DNA from 2 places in the Blastococcus sp. SYSU DS0753 genome. Region 1 is predicted to be linked to the other one. Evidence: predicted binding sites of a transcription regulator. Region 1 holds the regulator's gene; the other holds the start of a gene.

Evidence for each region. Region 1 encodes LexA, which represses DNA repair genes until DNA is damaged. Its sites were predicted from a motif close to TCGAACANNTGTTCGA; they were not measured.
Region 2: the regulator LexA is predicted to act here: its motif matches at 2,615-2,630, upstream of ACI799_RS09685 (DUF222 domain-containing protein).

What each region holds. Positions count from the first base shown of each region.
Region 1 covers NZ_JBJHAT010000002.1:258,089-267,729, reverse strand. The annotation lists gene ACI799_RS03240 (hypothetical protein) at 1-260, shown strand, start outside; gene miaA (tRNA (adenosine(37)-N6)-dimethylallyltransferase MiaA) at 257-1,213, shown strand; gene dapF (diaminopimelate epimerase) at 1,210-2,082, shown strand; gene ACI799_RS03225 (hypothetical protein) at 2,087-2,293, opposite strand; gene hflX (GTPase HflX) at 2,408-3,898, shown strand; gene ACI799_RS03215 (phosphatase PAP2 family protein) at 3,957-4,679, shown strand; gene ACI799_RS03210 (hypothetical protein) at 4,651-5,682, shown strand; gene lexA (transcriptional repressor LexA) at 5,686-6,453, opposite strand; gene ACI799_RS03200 (LysM peptidoglycan-binding domain-containing protein) at 6,875-7,171, shown strand; gene ACI799_RS03195 (hypothetical protein) at 7,297-8,049, shown strand; gene nrdR (transcriptional regulator NrdR) at 8,566-9,087, shown strand; gene ACI799_RS03185 (vitamin B12-dependent ribonucleotide reductase) at 9,232-9,641, shown strand, end outside.
Region 2 covers NZ_JBJHAT010000009.1:52,631-62,271, reverse strand. The annotation lists gene ACI799_RS09700 (TetR/AcrR family transcriptional regulator) at 1-126, opposite strand, end outside; gene ACI799_RS09695 (class I adenylate-forming enzyme family protein) at 203-1,744, shown strand; gene ACI799_RS09690 (crotonase/enoyl-CoA hydratase family protein) at 1,741-2,508, shown strand; gene ACI799_RS09685 (DUF222 domain-containing protein) at 2,634-4,877, shown strand; gene ACI799_RS09680 (hypothetical protein) at 4,931-5,566, shown strand; gene ACI799_RS09675 (AI-2E family transporter) at 5,606-6,808, opposite strand; gene metF (methylenetetrahydrofolate reductase [NAD(P)H]) at 6,849-7,754, opposite strand; gene ACI799_RS09665 (polyprenyl synthetase family protein) at 7,888-9,084, shown strand; gene crtI (phytoene desaturase family protein) at 9,084-9,641, shown strand, end outside.

The DNA.
Region 1 (9,641 bases):
GCTCGGTCAAGGCACCCGGGTACCTGGATCCGGCGGCCGAGCCGTTCGACGCCGCCGTCGCCACCGCCCTGGCGACGGGGGACACCGCCGGGCTGGCCGCGCTCGACCCGGCGGCGGGGGAGCGGCTCCTCGCCGCCGGCGTATCGGTCTGGCGGGCGGTGGGAGCCGCGCTCGCGGGCCGGCACGTCACCGCGCGGCTGCGGTACGACGGGGCGCCGTTCGGGGTGGGCTACCCGGTCGCCGACTGGGTGGTCGCGTGAGCGGAGCGCCCGGCGGCGGCGGACCAGTGGTCCCGACCCCGCCGCCGGTGGTCGCGATCGTCGGCCCGACGGCGACCGGCAAGACCGCGCTCGCCGTCGAGCTGGCCCGGCGGCTGGGCGGCGAGGTGGTGAACGCCGATTCGATGCAGCTCTACCGCGGCATGGACATCGGCACCGCCAAGCCCGACCTCGCCGAGCGCGGCGGGGTGCCGCACCACCTGCTCGACCTGTGGCACGTGCGCGAACCGGCATCGGTGGCCGAGTACCGGCGGCGAGCGCGAGCCGAGATAGACCGGCTGCGGGCCGCCGGCACCGTGCCGCTGCTCGTCGGCGGCTCGGGGTTGTACGTGCGCGCCGTCCTCGACGAGCTGGAGTTTCCGGGCACCGACCCGGTGGTCCGCGCCCGCCTGGAGGGGGAGCTCGCGGACGTCGGTCCGGCCGCGCTGCACGCCCGGCTGGCCGGGCTCGACCCGGCCGCCGCCGCGGCCGTCCTGCCCAGCAACGGCCGGCGGATCGTGCGCGCTCTCGAGGTGATCGAGCTGACCGGTGGGCCGTTCCGCGCCGAGCTCCCCGAGCCGCGCCCGCACTACCCGGCGGTGGTGCTCGGGCTGGACCGCGAACCCGCGGAGCTCGACGAACGGATCGCCGTCCGGGTCGACCGGATGTGGGCCGCGGGGTTCGTGGACGAGGTGGCGGCGCTCGCCGCCGACGGGCTCCGCGAGGGGCCGACGGCCTCCCGCGCCCTCGGCTACGCCCAGGTGCTGGCCCAGTTCGACGGCGCGCTGTCGGCCGAGGAGGCACGGGAGCGCACCGTCACCACGACCCGCAGGTTCGTGCGTCGGCAGCGGTCCTGGTTCCGGCGGGACGCCGCGACGACGTGGCTCGACGCCGCCCGGGCCGACCTGGCCGACGCAGCGACCGGGGTGATCACCGGCCGTACGATCGATCCGTGACCTCCTCGCCGCGCGTGCTGCTCGGGCACGGCACCGAGAACGACTTCGTGGTGCTGCCCGACCCCGACGGCACCGTGTGGGCCGGCGACCGGCTGGATGCCGCCATGGTGCGGCGGCTGTGCGAGCGCCGGGCCGGCCTGGGGGGCGACGGCGTGCTGCGGCTGGTGCGCAGCGCCCACGTGCCCGACGCTCCCGCCGTGCTGGGGGAGGACCTGTCCCGGTGCGAGTGGTTCATGGACCACCGCAACGCCGACGGCTCCTACGCGGAGATGTGCGGCAACGGCATCCGGCTGTTCCTGCACGCGCTGATCAGCGAGGGGCTCGTCGACCGCGCCGCCTGCGCCGACGGCCTGCTCGTCGGCACCCGGGGCGGGCCCCGCCGGGTGGGCGCCGGTGCCGACGGCGGCTACTGGGTCGACATGGGCCCCGCCCGCCCGTTCGGCGAGGGCGAGGCGCTGCTCGACGGCCGGGCGTTCGCCGGTCTCGCCGTCAGCATGGGCAACCCCCACCTGGCCTGCCTGACCGACGTGCCCGTCGAGCAGCTGGACCTGACCGGTACCCCGGCGTTCGACGAGGGGCTGTTCCCGGAGGGCGTCAACGTCGAGCTGGTGAACGTCCTGGAGCCGGGTGCCCACGTGCGGCTGCGGGTCAGCGAGCGCGGGGTGGGCGAGACGCGGTCGTGCGGCACCGGCGCCTGCGCCGCGGCCTACGCGGCCCTGCGTGCCGCGGGCGCCGACGAGGGCACGGTCGTCGTCGACGTCCCCGGGGGCCGCCTGTCGGTGCAGGTGACCCCCGGGACGACGGTCCTCAGCGGTCCGGCCGTGCTGGTGTCGGCCGGCACGCTGTGCCCGGAGTGGCTCCGGGCCTGAGGCGTCAGCGGCGGTCGTCGTCGGGCGGCAGCGGGACCATCGCGTCGTCGTCGCCGGTGGCCGGAGGGGTGGGTGGCGCCCCCCGGCCGCTGTCCTGGTCGGCGCCGGCACCCATCGGGTTGCGCGGCGGGCCGCCGATGCCCTCGGGGTCCCGGCCCGGGTCGTCCAGCTCGCTGTTCGAACCCAGCCGGCTCGATGCGCTCTCGCTCATCGGTTCCTCCTCCGTGCGTCGCGTTCGTCGCGCTGGCCCTACCCCTGCCGCCGGTCGGGATGCATCCGGGGCGTCGATGCGTTGTACCGGGCGATGACAACTCAGGTGCTTTCCATGCAGGACCGTGCCACGCTGGAGACGATGACGACCGCCCCCGACGCCCTGCCTCTCGACGAGCAGGCCGACCTCGACACCCGCTCCGCGCCCACCGGGCGGTGGGCCGAGGCCGACGACACCACCGGCTCCTACGCGCTCGAGGCGCGCGGCGCCCTGCGCCGGGTGGCCGGTCTCTCCACCGAGCTCGCCGACGTCACCGAGGTCGAGTACCGGCAGCTGCGACTCGAGCGCGTCGTGCTCGTCGGCGTCTGGACCGAGGGCACCCAGGCCGACGCCGACCGCTCGCTGGCCGAGCTGGCCGCCCTGGCCGAGACGGCGGGCTCGCAGGTGCTCGAGGCGGTCAGCCAGCGGCGCGACAAGCCCGACGCCGCCACCTACGTCGGCTCGGGCAAGGCCAACGAGATCCGCGACATCGTCGCCGCCACCGGCGCCGACACCGTGATCTGCGACGGTGAGCTCACCCCCGGCCAGCTCAACCAGCTGGAGAAGGTGCTCAAGGTCAAGGTCGTCGACCGGACGGCGCTGATCCTCGACATCTTCGCCCAGCACGCGACGAGCCGGGAGGGCAAGGCCCAGGTCGAGCTCGCCCAGATGCAGTACATGCTGCCGCGGCTGCGCGGTTGGGGTGAGTCGATGTCCCGGCAGGCCGGAGGCCGGGTCGCCGGCGGTGGCGGCATCGGTACCCGCGGACCGGGTGAGACGAAGATCGAGACCGACCGCCGGCGCATCCGCGCCCGGGTGAGCAAGCTGCGGCGGGAGATCGCCGGCATGGCGACCGCCCGCGCCACCCAGCGGGCGAGCCGGGGACGCAACGCCGTGCCGAGCGTGGCGATCGCCGGGTACACCAACGCGGGCAAGTCCAGCCTGCTCAACCAGCTCACCGGCGCCGGCGTGCTGGTGGAGAACGCGCTGTTCGCCACCCTCGACCCGACGGTGCGCCGGGCGCAGTCGCCGGACGGCCGGGAGTACACGCTCACCGACACCGTCGGCTTCGTGCGCCACCTGCCGCACCAGCTGGTGGACGCGTTCCGCTCCACGCTGGAGGAGGTCGCCGCGGCGGACCTGCTGCTGCACGTGGTCGACGGCTCCGACCCCGATCCGCTCGGCCAGATCGACGCCGTCCACGTCGTGCTGAGCGAGATCGACGCGGCGGCCGTGCCGGAGGTCATCGTCGTCAACAAGGTCGACGCGATGAGCGAGGAGGACATCCTCACCCTCCGCCAGGCCCTGCCGGGCGCGGTCTGGGTCTCGGCCCGCACCGGCGTCGGCATCGACGCCCTCCGCAAGCTGGTGGCCGAGCGGCTGCCGCACCCCGACGTCGAGGTCGACGTGCTCGTGCCCTACGAGCGCGGTGATCTCGTGGCCCGGGTGCACCGGGACGGCGAGGTGCTCGGCGAGCGGCACGAGGACGGCGGCACACGGCTCACCGCGCGGGTGGACGGCGCCCTCGCCGCGGTGCTCGAGGAGTTCGCGGTCCCGGTGGGCTGAGCTGGGGCGGTCGATCGGCTCGGATCACGATCCGGTCACGGGCCGGTACGGTGGCGGCGTGACCAGGGGCGCGGTGCGAGTGGCCGAGTCACCGCGCGCCGCCCCCGTGGTCCCGCCCGGCCGGCCGCCGTGGTGGCTGGTCGCCGTGGCGCTGCTGGTCGGCGTCCTCATCACCGCCGACCTGCTCCGCCACGGGCCGTCGGAGCGGATGGACCTCCGGGTGTCGGAGATCGTCAGCGACTGGGGCCTGCGGGACACGCCGGGCTACCCGGCGGTGTGGGTGGTCACGCAGCTCGGCGGGCGCGTGACCATCCTCGTCGTCCTCGCCGGCCTGGTCGGCTACCTGCTGTGGCGGCGCGGCACCTGGATGCCGGCCCTCCGCGTGCTGCTGGCGCTCGGGGTGCTGACCGCCGGGGTGTACGCGATCAAGCACGGGATCGGGCGGACGGCGCCGGCGTTCCCGGGCTCCTACTTCTTCCACGCCGACGGCGCCTCGTTCCCCTCCGGTCACGTCGCCAACGCAGTGCTCATGTGGGGGGTGGCCCGCTGGCAGGCGGTCGAGTACGGGCTCCCGCCGGCGGTACAGCGGACCTTCTGGTGGCTGAGCGTCGTCGGGCCGGTCGCCACTGGCGCGGCGATGGTGTCGCTGGACTTCCACTGGGTCACCGACGCGGTCGTGGGCGCCGCTGTCGGGATCGTCCTCCTGGGCGTGGTTCATGCACTGGACGCGATGGTTCTGTCACGCTTGGTACGTGCCCGAGCAGGCCAAGCGAGTTCCTAGCCGCGCCCGGCGGCGTCGGCTCGTCGTCGCGAGCGCCCTGACCGGCGCCCTGGCCGTGCTCGTCCCCGCGTCCGCGTCGGCGGAGGAGCCGGCGCCGGAGGTCCGGTGCGCCATCACGGACCCCCGACTCGCCGAGCTGTCCGGCCTGGTGGTGGTAGGAGAGCAGATGCTCGCCCTCAACGACGGCGGTGACCGGGTCGAAGTCCTCGGGCTCGATGCCGCCTGTGCGGTGGTCGACGTGCAGGCCGGGGCCGCGGACCCCTTCGACCCCGAAGACCTCGGCGTCGGCTCGGACGGGAGCGTCTGGATCGCCGACACCGGTGACAACGGCACGAGCCGTGCCACCGTCGCGCTGCATGTCCTCCGGCCCGACGGCGCGGCAGCGCTGCATCGGCTGACCTACCCCGACGGCGCGCACGACGCCGAGGCGCTGCTCCTGGCCCCGGACGGAACGCCGTACCTCGTGACCAAGGAAGTGCTCGGCTCCAGCGGGGTCTACCGGCCCGCCGCCGCGCTCGTCGACGGCGGCACTGTGCCAATGGAGCGGGTGGGCACGGTCAACGTCACCCTCACCGGAACCCCGGGTGGCCCCGTGGGTCGTGCGGGGCAGTTGCTGATCACCGGAGGTGCCGTTGCCGGCGACGGGAGCGCACTGGCGCTGCGCACCTACACGGACGCCTACGTGTGGCCGCTGTCCGGTTCGGACGTGCCCGGTGCGCTGGCCGGCGAACCGGTGCGGGTGGCGCTCCCCGAGTCGCCGCAGGGCGAGGCCGTCAGCTTCTCCGCCGACAACCGGGCGCTCGTGGTCGCGAGCGAGGGCCTGCCCAGCGCCGTCACCGTGGTTCCCCTGCCCGCCGCGAGCCCGACTCCCGCGGAGGACCCGCTGCCGTCCTTCGCGGAACTCACCCGCTCGGACCGCTCGCCGATCGCCTCGGCGCTGATCGCCGCCGTCGTCGCCACTCTCGTGATCTGGGTGGGCGGGAAACTGCGCCGCCGGACCTGACCCTCAGACCCGGCGCAGGACCGACACCACCCGCCCGAGGATCGTCGCCTCGTCTCCGGGAATCGGTTCGTAGGCCGGGTTGTGCGGCAGTAGCCACACGTGACCGTCCCGGCGCTTGTAGGTCTTCACCGTCGCCTCGCCGTCGATCATCGCCGCCACGATCTCCCCGTTCTCGGCGGTCGGCTGCTGGCGGACGACGACCCAGTCGCCGTCGCAGATGGCGGCCTCGACCATCGAGTCGCCGGCCACCTTGAGCATGAAGACGGTTCCCTCGCCGACCAGCTCGCGCGGCAGCGGGAAGACGTCCTCCACCGCCTGCTCGGCGAGCACCGGGCCACCGGCGGCGATCCGGCCCACGAGCGGGACATAGGCGGGCGCGGCGGCCTGCGCGCCGTCGCCGACCACGGGGGGTTCGACCGGTGCGGCGGTGGCCCGGCCGGCATCCCCGGGCAGTCGCACGTCCAGGGCGCGCGGCCGGTTGGGGTCGCGCCGCAGCCAGCCCTTCTTCTGCAGCACCGAGAGCTGGTGCGCGACCGAGGACGCCGAGGACAGCCCGACGGCCTCGCCGATCTCACGCACCGACGGGGGGTAGCCGCGCCGGTCGATGGAGTCGCGGATCACCTCGAGCACCCGCCGCTGCCGCTGGGTGAGCCCGTCCCCATCGGCCGCGCGGTCGGGAAAGGCCCGTACCGACGCCGAACCGTCCGCCGTCCCCGGGGCCACGCCCGCGGTGCCGCCCCGGTTGCCGGACGTCCTGCTCGAGTCCGCCACGTCTCCTCCTCGCCGGCTGCCCGCGCAGCTCTCGACCCTCGTCGTCGGAGGAACGGTAGCGCCGATCGGCGGCCACTTCAAACAGGTGTTCGAAACTTTCCCGTGTCGCTCCCCAAGTGTCGGTCCCATCCGGTAGACATCGGACAGGCGTTCGAATCGAACACACGTTCGGGTCCGGCGGGTGCCGGCCAGGAGGGCTGAACACATGACGAGCAGCACGGCACTGCGGGTCCGCGGCCAGGTGCCGGTCGACCCGGGGGAGCGGCGCGCCGGTCCGCCACCCGCCCGGCATCTCCGGGTGCTCCCGCCACCTCGCTCCTACGCGGAGATGTCCGAACTCCAGCCCGCGCCGGCTCGCGGCAGGACGAGCGGCCCGCGGGCGACGGTGGGGCGGTCGCCCGGCCGGGGGTGTCGGGGGCGGGTGGAGCAGCCGCCGCTCCGGTTGACGTCGCGCGGCCGTCGCGTGCTCGTGGTCCTCACCCTCCTCCTCGCCGCGGGCGTGATCGTCCTCGGCAGCGCCGTCCTCGGGGATGCGGGTGGCGGATTGGAGCTCATGGGGACGACCAATGTGATCGTCGAGCCGGGTGACACGCTCTGGTCCATCGCCGGCACGGTCGCCGACGGGCGCGATGTCCGCGACGTCGTCGTCGACATCCAGCGGCTGAACGGGCTCGGCTCCGCGGCCATCTCGCCTGGTCAGGTCCTCGTCCTGCCCTGACGGCCCCGCAGGGCTCGGTGCCTGCGCGCCAGGGCAAGGTGTTCACAACGCGGCTCGGCGACTTCGTCAACCCTCAGTACAGGCATGTTCACCGTGCGTGCTGGTCGGCCACCTACGGTACGTCCGTGTCCAGCGTCATGGAGAACCGCGCCGCCGTGTTCACCACTCGTCCCCAGGCCGTCGAGGTCCACCAGGCGGGTGCCTGGTGTGCGGGGGAGCTGTTGGGGTGGCGACACGACGACTCCGGCGCGTGCCAGATGTGGGTGCGGGTCGTCACCGGAGGCGAAGAGCAGGCGCTCTGGATCGACCTGGGGGATGTGCGGCTCCCGGAGTCGCCGGTCGTCGAGGTGTCCCCGGTGACGCAGGCGATGCCCGCCTCCCCGTCCGCGGCACCGCTCCGGGACGGTCCGTCGACCGATGTCGAGGCGACCGCCAGCCTGCCGCTGCTGCGCGACCGCTGTGAGCCGCGGACCGGTGCCCAGCGGCCGGGCGGTCGCCGGCGCGCGCCGGAGAGCGACCCCGTGCAGGCCGCGCCGGCGTCCTCGGTGCCGGTGCCTCCTCCGGGTCGGCACCGCGCTCCGGCCACCGAGTCCGGCCCGGTCGTGGGCCGGCACCGCGCCGCCGACACCGACCTCTTCCCGGCCGTCGTCGAGAGCGCGCCGGACGCGCAGTCCCCGACCCGTGAGGACCGACCGCGGGGCGGTGGCTGGTCGGTGCCCGCGGCCCGCTCCGCGAGCACGGTCGAGACCCGCTCCACGGCGAGCGGCTGGACCCCGCCGGCCGACGTCGACCAGGATCTCCTGACCCGCCCGATGCGGTTGAGTGACCAGATCCCGCACTCGCGGCGGCCCCGGGTGGGCGGCGCGGTCAGCGTCTGATCGTCGTTCGGCGGCCCTCGCCGCGTCGACCCCGTGGGGGTGCTCGGCGCCGCCGTCGCGTGCCCGCCGGGTCGCCCGTGGCCGGGTGCGGACCGCCCAGTTCGCCGATCGGTGTGCGGCCGGCGCGTGGTTCTGCGGGTCGGAACCGCGCATGAGCGCACAGCCTTGCCGGGGCGAGCGTCCCCGGGTCGTTCCTGCGGTGTGTCGCCGCGCTCGGCACCCTCTCCGGGGAGCGTCGGGCACGGAGTTCGGCGCGTCGTCGCGGCGTGTCCTGTGACAGCTGGGGACCGCTGTTCCGCCTGCGCACCGCAGTGTCGGGGCGGAACACGCCGACGGAACGATCACTTGCACATCTTGTGTGGCCCGTCCTAGGGTTCCCCTACATCTAGTAGTTACAGAGCTGTAAGCCCGTCCACAGGCTGGTCCTCAGGTTGTCCCCGGCGCATCCACCGGATGTCCCCAGGGGAGTGCACAGCCGGCCGGTGGCGGGCGCGGCGCGAAGGGAGGTGAACCACCGTGCGTTGCCCGTTCTGCCACAACGCCGACAGTCGGGTCATCGACTCGCGGGAGGCCGACGAGGGCGCCACCACCCGGCGTCGTCGCTCCTGTCCTGCGTGCGGGCGGCGGTTCACCACCGTCGAGGAGGCGGTGCTCGCCGTCGTCAAGCGCAACGGCGTCAGCGAGCCGTTCAACCGCAGCAAGGTGGTTGCCGGCGTCCGGCGGGCCTGCCAGGGCCGGCCGGTCGACGAGGGCCAGCTCAAGCTCCTCGCCCAGCAGGTGGAGGACGCCATCCGCGCCAGTGGCGCGGCGGAGGTGCCGAGCCACGAGGTCGGCCTGGCCATCCTCGGCCCGCTGCGCGAGCTGGACGAGGTGGCCTACCTCCGGTTCGCCAGCGTCTACCGCTCCTTCACCTCGGTGGCCGACTTCGAGCGGGAGATCGCCGAGCTGAAGGCCCGGCAGCCCGCCGCGCCGCCGGGGGAGACGGGCCCGCCCGAGCCCCGGCGACCCGTTCCGTCCGGCACCGGCGCCGGCACCTGAGAACTGTCGGTGCCACCCGATAGACAGCAGTTCGAGCAGTTACCGATCGCGGCTCTTCCCCAGCCCCCGATCCACCACCGCGCAGCACCACCGCGCAGCCCCGCGAAGCACCACGCGACACACGACCAGGGAGAGCTCCACACCATGACCGAGACCGACGACCGCGTGGCCGGCGCCCGCCCCCGCCGCAGCGCCAAGACTCCCAGCCGGGCCAAGGGCCTCAAGATCAAGCGCGTCTTCACCACCGCTGGTGTGCACCCGTACGACGAGGTGACCTGGGAGCGTCGTGACGTCGTCATGACCAACTGGCGGGACGGCTCGATCAACTTCGAGCAGCGCGGTGTCGAGTTCCCGGCCGAGTGGAGCATCAACGCCACCAACATCGTCACCACGAAGTACTTCCGCGGCGCCGTCGGCACCCCGCAGCGCGAGACCAGCCTGCGCCAGCTCATCGACCGCGTGGTGCTCACCTACACCGAGGCCGGCCGCGAGCACGGCTACTTCGCCACCGAGGGCGACGCCGAGGTCTTCGAGCACGAGCTGACCTGGATGCT
Region 2 (9,641 bases), on a different contig from region 1:
CCGCTCCTGCACCCGCTGCGTCGTCGTCCCGGCGTAGCCGTGCTCGACCAGGCAGTCGATGGTCGCGGAGAGCAGCCGCGCCCGGGTGTCCGCCCGGCGCTGCTCCTGGGTACGTCGCTCCGTCACCGCGTCAGGATAGGTACTGACAAACCGTCCGAACGGACTGTAAGTTGCCGTCCGACTCGAGAGGGAGTGGTGACCGGTGTTGACGGTGGAGCTGGTGCGGAGGGGCGCCCGGCGGTTCGCGGACCGCACGGCAGTGATGAGCGGCGATGCGTCGCTGACCTTCCGGGAGGTGGACGAGACCGCCAACCGGATGGCGCACGTGCTGATCGGGCTGGGGGTGGCCCGTGGGGACCGGGTCGGCCTCCTGGTCGAGAACGGGCTGTGGTCGGTGCCGATCGACTTCGCCTGCCTCAAGGCCGGCGCCGCGCGCGTGCCGCTCAACGCCCGGCTGGCGGCCGACGAGCAGGCGCGGATGCTCGCCGCCACCGGCGTCCGGATGCTCATCCACGGTGCGGCGCTCGCCGACCGGGCGGCGGAGCTCGCCGGGCGGGTGGACGGCCTCCGGCTGGTCAGCCTGGGCCAGACCTCCGACGTCGAGGCACTCGACCTGCTCGACGAGATGGCCGACGCGAGCGCCGCCGACCCGCGGTTGCCCGCCGAGCCCACCGACCCGGTGCTGATCCTCTACACCTCGGGCACGACCGGCGCGCTCAAGGCGGTGGTGCACACCCAGGCCAGCTACGCCGCGATCTGCGCCAACATCCTGGCGAACCTGGTCTCCCCCGGCCGGGACTCGGTCATGCTGCACGCGGCGTCGCTGATCCACGCCAGCGGCACGTTCGTGCTCCCCTACTGGATCCGCGGCGGCGCGGCCGCCGTCCTGCCGGGCTTCGACCCCGCCAGCTACCTGGACTCACTCGCCCGCTACCGGGCCACCGAGATCAACCTGGTACCCACCATGCTCGGCATGCTGCTGTCCTCCGGCGCCGCCGAGCGCGCCGACGTCTCCAGCCTTCGCACGGCGGTGTACGGCGCCAGCCCCATGCCCGGCCCGGTGCTGGCGCAGGCCCTCGACGTGTGGGGTCCACGCCTGGTGCAGTACTACGGGCAGACGGAGGCACCCCTGGCGATCACCGTGCTCGACGCCCTCGACCACACCGACCCGTCCCTGGCCGGCTCGTGCGGCCACCCCTCGGTCGACGCCGAGGTCCGGGTCGTCGGCAGCGACGGCGGCGCCCTGCCGGCCGGCGAGATCGGCGAGCTCCAGGTGCGTGCCCCCTTCGGCATGGCCGGCTACCACGACGCGCCCACCCTCACCGCCGAGACGATCAGCGGGGACGGCTGGATCGCCACCCGCGACCTGGCCCGGCTGGACGACCGCGGCTACCTCACGCTTGTCGACCGGACCAGCGACATGATCATCACCGGCGGCTACAACGTGTACCCGCGGGAGGTCGAGGAGGTGCTCATGGCCCACCCGGCGGTGTCCGGTGCGGCCGTCGTCGCCGCACCCGACCCGACGTGGGTGGAGGCGGTGACCGCCTTCGTCACGCTCCGCCCCGGGTCGAGCGCCACCCCCGACGAGCTGCGGGACGCGGTGCGCGGCGCGCTCGCCGGTTACAAGGTCCCCAAGACCGTGCACGTCGTCGACCAGCTCCCCCTCTCCCCCGTCGGGAAGATCCTCCGCCGGGCCCTGCGCGAGCCGCTGTGGGCCGACGCCGCGGGGCGCTCGTCGTGAGCGAGACGGTGACCGTCGAGCGGAACGGTCCGGTGACGACGGTGCGACTGTCCCGCCCGGCGGCACGCAACGCCGTCGACGGGCCCACCGCCGCCGCGCTCGCCGACGCGTTCCGGGCCTTCGACGCCGACGACGAGGCCGCCGTGGCGGTGCTGCACGGCGAGGGCGGCACCTTCTGCGCCGGCGCGGACCTGCGGGCCATCGGGACCGACCGCGGCAACCGCACCGAGACCGACGGGGACGGGCCCATGGGCCCCACACGGATGCGGCTGCGCAAGCCCGTCATCGCCGCGATCGCCGGGCACGCGGTCGCCGGCGGCCTGGAGCTCGCGCTGTGGTGCGACCTGCGGGTCGCCGACGAGACGGCGATTCTCGGGGTCTACTGCCGCCGCTGGGGCGTGCCACTGGTCGACGGCGGCACCGTGCGGCTGCCGCGACTGATCGGCACCTCCCGGGCCATGGACCTGGTGCTCACCGGGCGAGGGGTGGACGCCGCCGAGGCGCTGCAGATCGGATTGGTCAACCGGGTCGTGCCCGCCGGGCAGGCGCTGACCGAGGCCCGGGCGCTGGCCGCCCGGATCGCCGCCTTCCCCCAGACCTGCCTGCGGGAGGACCGGGCCTCCCTGCTGGAGCAGGACGGCCTCGACGAGGAGGCGGCCATGGCCAACGAGTTCCGCCACGGCATGGCCTCCCTCGCCGTCGACGCGCTGCCGGGGGCCGCACGCTTCGCCGCCGGGGAGGGCAGGCACGGCAGCGGCGTCTGACCCGGTCCGGGTGGCCACCGCGGCGCGGGACGACACGACTCCGCGCCCGGGGCCGCACCGCGCTGAGCAGCACCTTCGCACAAATCCGTCTTGCCTTCCGGGGCGATCGAACGTATGTTCGATGCATGGCGGACGTCGGGGCGGTGAGCGACTGGTACGCCACCGCCCGCGCCCGGGCGGTGGCCGCCGGACGGCGCCGGCGAGCCCGCGAGGCGTCCACCGAGTGGCCCGAGTTCGCCCCGCCGGTGAGGCTGGCCGCCGGCCCGCTCGGCGAGGTGCAGGCCGCGGACCGCGAGATCGCCCGGCAGACCGCGCTGCGCGCCCGCGCGGTCGCCAGGTTCGCCGCGGACCGGCCCGCCGACGGCGACCGTGCCCAGGGTGAGCCGGGCGCGATGAGCCCGGAGCGGTGGGCCGCGCGTCCCGAGGTGCTGCGCGGGGTGAGCGAGTGGGCGACGCAGGAGCTCATGATCGCCCTCTCACTCTCCGCCCGGGCCGCGGAAGCGTTGCTGGTCCGCTCGCTGACGCTCGTGGAGCGGCTGCCCGGCACGCTGGCCGCCCTGGAGGCGGGGGCCCTGCACCCCGGGCACCTCTGGACCATGCTCGAGAAGGTCGCTCCCATCGCCGACGACCGGGTGCGTGCCGAGGTCGAGGCGGAGCTGCTGCGCTGGGCTGCGGGCCGGGTGGTGACGCCTGCGCAGCTGAACGACAAGGCGCGCCGCGAGGTGGCCCAGCGGGACGCCCGCGCCGCGGCCCGCACGCTGCAGGAGGCGCTGAAGCGGCGCGGGGTCCACATCCGCCCGGATGCCGTCGACGGCATGGCGACCGTGAGCGTGTACGCCACCATGCCGGAGGCCCAGGCGCTGTACCGGGCACTGACCGCCTGCGCGGAGGCGCTCGACGACGGCGACGACGATCAGCGCACGCGGGGCCAGAAGATGGTCGACTGCCTGCTCGACCTGGTGCTGCGCCCGGGCGAGACCGATCTGCCGCCGGTGCAGGTGCTGCTCACCGTCGTCGCCTCGCTGGCCACCCTCGCCGGCGGAGACGGTTCCGGGGAGATCGACGGGCAGGTCGTGCCGGCCGAGATGATCCGCCACTTCCTGACAGCGCTCACCGGCCGGCCGCTGGGATCCGACTCCGCGGAGCCGGCCCCGGGGCAGCCGTCCGGCTCGATGTCGTGGCAGGCGCAGGAGCAGGCCGAGCTGGAGTGGTGGCTGGCCGAGACGGAGCGCCGGCTGCTCAGCGGTGAGCTGGTCGATCCCGACCCCGACGGCAACGGCGACCTCGCCCCTCCCCCGGACGTCGCCACCTACGACGCACTCCCGGGCGACGCGATCGAGGGCGCCGAGATCGAGGACGCGCCCCGCGCCGACACCACCTACGACGCACTCCCGGGCGACGCGATCGAGGGCGCCGAGATCGAGGACGCGCCCCGCGCCGACACCGGTACCGACGCCGCCGTGGCCCAGGAGCGCCGCGGGTGCACCGCAGCCTCACCGACGTCGCGAGGGCCGGACCGGCGGCGCGGTGATCCTCCGGCGCCGGAACCGGAGGACACCCCACCGGATGCCGGCAATTCCTCACCGGCAGCAGCGACCACGGCCAGGGCGGTACCTCCCGGGCCGGCGGCCACCTCGCCCGAAACCGGCTGGTGGACGCTGGCCGACGAGGCGGTCGAGACCGCCGGCCTCGCCGTGCTCCGCGCGGAGCAGGAGCTCTCCCGCGCCGGTCGACTGGTCCGCACGGCAGTCACGGCCGACGCCGACGACGAGGCCACCTGGCGGGCCGGCCCCGGAGGGCGGCTCACCGCAGCGGAGGACGCCCTGGCGGCGCTGCGGTCGGCCTCCGACGGGCAACGGGCGTGGCTCGCCGACCTGCTGGGGAGCACCGGTGGCGGTGGGCTGGCCGAGCGGCCGAGGATCGCCCTGACCGACGCGTTGTCCGGCACGCTGCTGGCCCTGACCGACCTGCCCGGTCTGCGCCGCGCGGGCAGCTGCGACCGTCCGAGCTGCCGTCGGAGCACCGGTCGCTGCACCCACGACCTCTCCGACCGGCCCGGCCTCGGCGCCCCGGGGCCCAGCACCGGCTACCGCCCTTCGGGCGAGCTGGATCGGTGGGTGCGGGCGCGGGATCGTCGCTGCCGGTTCCCCGGCTGCCGTCGACGGGTGCCCCGCGGCGGCGAGCTCGACCACCACCGCCCGTATCCGGACGGTCCCACCAGCGCCGGCAACCTCGCCGGCTACTGCACCACCGACCACCGCGGCAAGCACCAGGCACCGGGGTGGCGCCACGACCTCGGCAGCGAGGGGACCCTCACGGTCACCACCCCGAGCGGTCTGGTCGCCACCACCTCGCCGCCGCCGTACTGAGCGCCACACCACCGCCACGCATCGAGAAACCGGGTACGGGGCACCCCGTGCCCATGGCTGCTCAGATCAGCGACGCCGTCGTCGTCGACGTCCTCCGCCGGCTCGACCGCCTGCTGACCCCGCTGGCGGACCGGATGGGCCGGCCGCCGGAGCTGCCGCGCGAGGAGCGCGACCGCTGGTGGGCCGACCGGGTGTCCCGGGTGGCCGCGGGCGTGTCGGCGGTCCCCCGCTTCGCCGGCAAACTCGCCGATCTGCTGCCGCTGCAGAACAGCGTCGGCACCGCGGTGCAGTCGTTGGTGGTGCTCGGTGTCGCCGGGGAGCACGGGGTGACCGCCCCGGCCGACCGGGTGTCGCTGCTGGCGCGGGTCCTGCTGCGCCGGGAGCTCACGCCGACCCAGGTCGAGCCGCTGCTCACCCGGAGCAAGGGCACCTACGTGGAGGGCGCGTTCGGCCCCCGGGACGAGCGCCGCGGGGCGAAGGGCGCCGTCCGCACGCTGTGGCGGGCGGCTCGGCTGCTCGGCCGAATCGACGACGCGCTGGACGCCCGCCCGAAGGGGAAGCTGTTCGCCCGCGCCCTGTCGAACCTGCCGGTCGTCGGTGTGGCCGGCGGGTACGCCTCCGAGCGCGAGGGGCTGCGGCGGGCGGCTGCCCGCGCCGCCGACCTGCTGGAGGGGACGCGGCAGGGCTGACGCCCGGGTGGTGCGGGCCGGCCGCCCCGGCAGTCCGCCCTACCCGGTGCGGGCGCTCGCCGGTTCCGCGGGGGCGGCGTCCCGGGCACCGCCCCGGCCCTCGTCCCGGTCCTCGTCCCGGCTCTCGTCCTGCGCGTCGTCCCGCTCCGGGTCGCGCCAGCCCGGCCCGGCAGCAGGCTCCCGGCCGCGCAGGTAGTCCACGACCCGGGCCACGCAGGCGGCGATCGGCACCGCCAGGAAGGCGCCGAGGACGCCGTAGGTCACGCCCCCCACCGTGACCGCGAGGATGATCGCGAACGGGTGCAGCCGCAGCACCGGGCTCAGGATCAGCGGTTCGAGCAGGTTCCCCTCGGCCTGCTGCACCACCACGACGAGGGCCAGCACCAGCAGCGCCGTCGTCAGCCCCTGGTCGGCCAGCGCGACGAGGACGGCCAGCAGCCCCGAGACGAAGGCCCCCACGATGGGGAAGAACCCGCCCAGGAAGACCAGCACCGCCAGCGGCATGGCCAGCGGGACGCCGAGGAGGACCAGCCCGATCCCGATCGCCACGGCGTCCACGAGGGCGACGATCAGCTGGCCGCGGAAGTAGGCGCCGAGGGTCCAGAACAGCTGCCCGGACACCCGACCGACGTGCTGCCGGGTGCGCTCGGGCAGCAGGCTGATGATCCCCGACCAGATGCGCCCCCCGTCGCGCAGGTAGAAGAACAGGGCCACCAGGAACAGGACGACGGCGGTGGCGACGTCGCCGAGCGTCCGCGCCACCTGCAGCCCGCGGTCGACGACGTCGCTGCCGCCGCCGCCGAGCGCACCGGCTGCCTGCTGGGCCATGTCGGCGAGCCCACCGTCGCCGACGTCGAAGGGCAGCGAGAAGGGCGTGTCAGCGACCAGCTCCGCCAGGTCGCTGAGCGCCTCCTCGACGCTCTCCGCCAGCGCCGGGATCTCGTCGGCGAAGCGCGGCACCACGAACCAGATCGCCAGCCCCAGCAGCCCGAGGAGGAAGATCAGCAGCAGCAGCGCGACGACGGTGGAGGGCAGCCCCTTCCGCTTCAGCCAGGCCGCCACCGGCCAGAGCACGGCGGCCGGGAACAGGGCGATCGCCAGCGGGGTGGCGACCACGCTGACCTCGCGCAGCAGCAGGTACGCCAGCACCGCCAGGGCGAGCACGCCGAGCGCGGCCCAGGCCCGCCGCCCGGCGCGCACCAGCCAGGAGTACCGATCCACCTGCTCCTCTTCCGCGACCATGGGGCCTCCATGCCCCGTCGCGCGCCCGGGCAGACCCTGGTCAGCGGACGGCCGGTGCGCTCCCGGCCAGGTTGGCGAAGACCTCACGCGTGGCGGTGGACCGGTTCATGGTGATGAAGTGGATCCCCGGCACCCCCTCGTCGAGCAGCCGCCGGCACAGGTCGGTGGCCACCTCCACGCCCAGCGCCCGCACCGCGGCCTTGTCCTCCGGCCGGTCGCCGTCCAGCGCGGCGAACCGGTCGGCGAGCTCCGCCGGGAACGCCTGACCGGACAGCTGGACGATCCGGGTGATCTGCCGGACGTTGGTGACCGGCATGACCCCGGCGATGACCGGGACGTCGCACCCGCGGGCGACGACCCGGTCCCGCATCCGCAGGTAGTCCTCGGCCCGGAAGAACATCTGGGTGATGGCGAAGTCGGCACCGGCCCGGCACTTCGCCACGAACATCTCGACGTCCGTGTCGAAGTCCGGCGAGCGCGGGTGGCGCTCGGGGAAGGCGGCGACGCCCACCGAGAAGTCGCCGACCGAGCGGATCAGCTCCACCAGCTCGGCGGCGTAGCGCAGCCCCTCCGGGTGAGCCACCCACTCCGCCTGCGGATCGGCACCCGGTGGGTCACCCCGCAGGGCCATGATGTTGCGGACCCCTGCCGCCGCCAGGCGGCTGATCACGTGCCGCAGCTCCGCGACGCTGTGGTCGACCGCGGTCAGGTGCGCCAGCGGCGTCATCGTGGTGTCCGCCGCGATCCGCTCGGTCATCGCCACGGTGCCCTCGCGGGTCGAGCCGCCGGCGCCGTAGGTGACCGACACGAACGAGGGGTGCAACCGCTCGAGTTCGCGCAGCGCCGTCCAGAGGAGCTCCTCACCCGCCGGGGTCTTCGGCGGGAAGAACTCGAACGACCACGTCGGGCGCTCGGTGGCCAGGAGCTCACGGACGGTGGGTGTCACGGCATCCGAGGGTACGGGCGGTGCGGCAGCCCGCCCGCGACCGTCCTGTCGGAGAACTCCCCCGGCAGGTGCATCCGCAGCGCTCCCGCGCCCGGAAGAAGGCGTGTCCCGACCACCGAGCGACGGAGGAACGATGCAGCGGAGCACCCCCGCCGCCCTGCTGGTGCGGCGGCACCCCACCGGATCGGGCGATACTGACCAGATGATCGTCGGGGCGCAGCCGCGCGAGTCCGCCCGCCCCGCACCTCCGCTGTCGGTGGCCGACCTGGACCGGGTGCGCGCCGCGGTCGCCGAGGCGCTCACCCGCTTCCTCGACCAGCAGCGCAGCACGCTCGCCGCGATGGACGCCAGCCTCGTCCCGGTGGTCGACGAGGTCTGCGCCGTCGCCGCGGGTGGCAAGAAGCTGCGCCCCTCGTTCGCCTACTGGGGATGGCGGGGAGCGCGCGGACAGGGCCCGGGCGCCGGCGAGGACGAGGACGCCGTCCTGCGCGCGGTCGCGGCCCTGGAGTTCGTGCACGCCAGCGCGCTGGTGCACGACGACGTCATGGACGCCGCCGGCACCCGGCGCGGCCGCCCCACCACCCACATCGGCTTCGCCGACCGGCACACCACCCACGGCTTCTCCGGCGACCAGGACCTCTTCGGCGTCGGCGCGGCGATCCTCGTCGGCGACCTGGCGCTGGTCTGGTCCGACGAGATGCTGCGCTGCTCGGGCATCTCGGAGCCGGCCCTGGGCCGGGCGCGCGCCGTCTGGGACGCCATGCGCACCGAGGTCACCGCCGGCCAGTACCTGGACCTGCTGCGCGCCGCCGGTGGGCTGCCCGGGCCCGACGGCGCGCTCACCGTGGCCCGCTACAAGAGCGCGGGGTACACGGTGCAGCGCCCGCTGCAGCTGGGCGCCGCCATCGCCGGGGCCGGCCCGGCCGTGGTCGAGGCCTGCTCGGCCATCGGGCTGCCCCTGGGCGAGGCGTTCCAGCTCCGCGACGACCTGCTCGGGGTCTTCGGCGACCCCGAGGTCACCGGGAAGTCCGTCGACGACGACCTGCGCGAGGGCAAGCAGACGCTGCTGGTCGCGCTGGCCGAGGAGGCCGCCGACGACGCCGGGCGCCGGCTGCTCGGCGACCTGCTCGGCAACCCCGCGGCCGGGCCCGACGAGTTCGAGGCGCTGCGCGCGCTGCTGGTCACCACCGGCGCCCGCGACCGGGTGGAGGAGCGCATCGCCGCCAGCACCGCCCGGGCCCGCCAGGCCATCGCCGAGGCACCCCTCGCCGAGGACGCCCGCGCGGCGCTGGACGCGCTCGCGGTCGCCGCGACGTCACGCACCGCCTGATGGTGCGCACCGTTCCGGGTCGCACCGACCGCGTCGTCGTCGTCGGGGCGGGGCTCGCGGGGTTGGCCGCGGCGCTGCGCCTGCGCGGGGCCGGCCGCGAGGTCACCGTCGTCGAGCGCGCCGGGGGGCCCGGCGGGCGGGCCGGGCGCATCGAGCGCCGCGGTTACGCGCTCGACACCGGGCCGTCGGTGTTCACCGCGCCGGAGATCGTGGCCGAGACCCTCGCCGCCGTCGGCGAGCGGCTGGAGGACCGGCTCGAGCTGCGCGCGCTGCGGACGAGCTACCGGGCGCAGTTCGCCGACGGCACCTCGCTCGACGTGCACGCCGACCCCGCGGCGTTCGCCGCCGAGGTGGCCGCGCTGTGCGGGCCGGCCGAGGCCGCCGCCCTGCGGCGCTACCTCGCCGACCTCGCCGAGCTGTACCGGCTGCAGCTCACCACGTTCATCGACCGCAACCTGGACTCGCCGCTGGACCTGCTGGGCCCCGAGCTCCTGGCGCTCGCCCGCCGGGGTGGCTTCGGCCGGTTGTCCCGGCACGTCGCGCGGTACTTCGCCGAC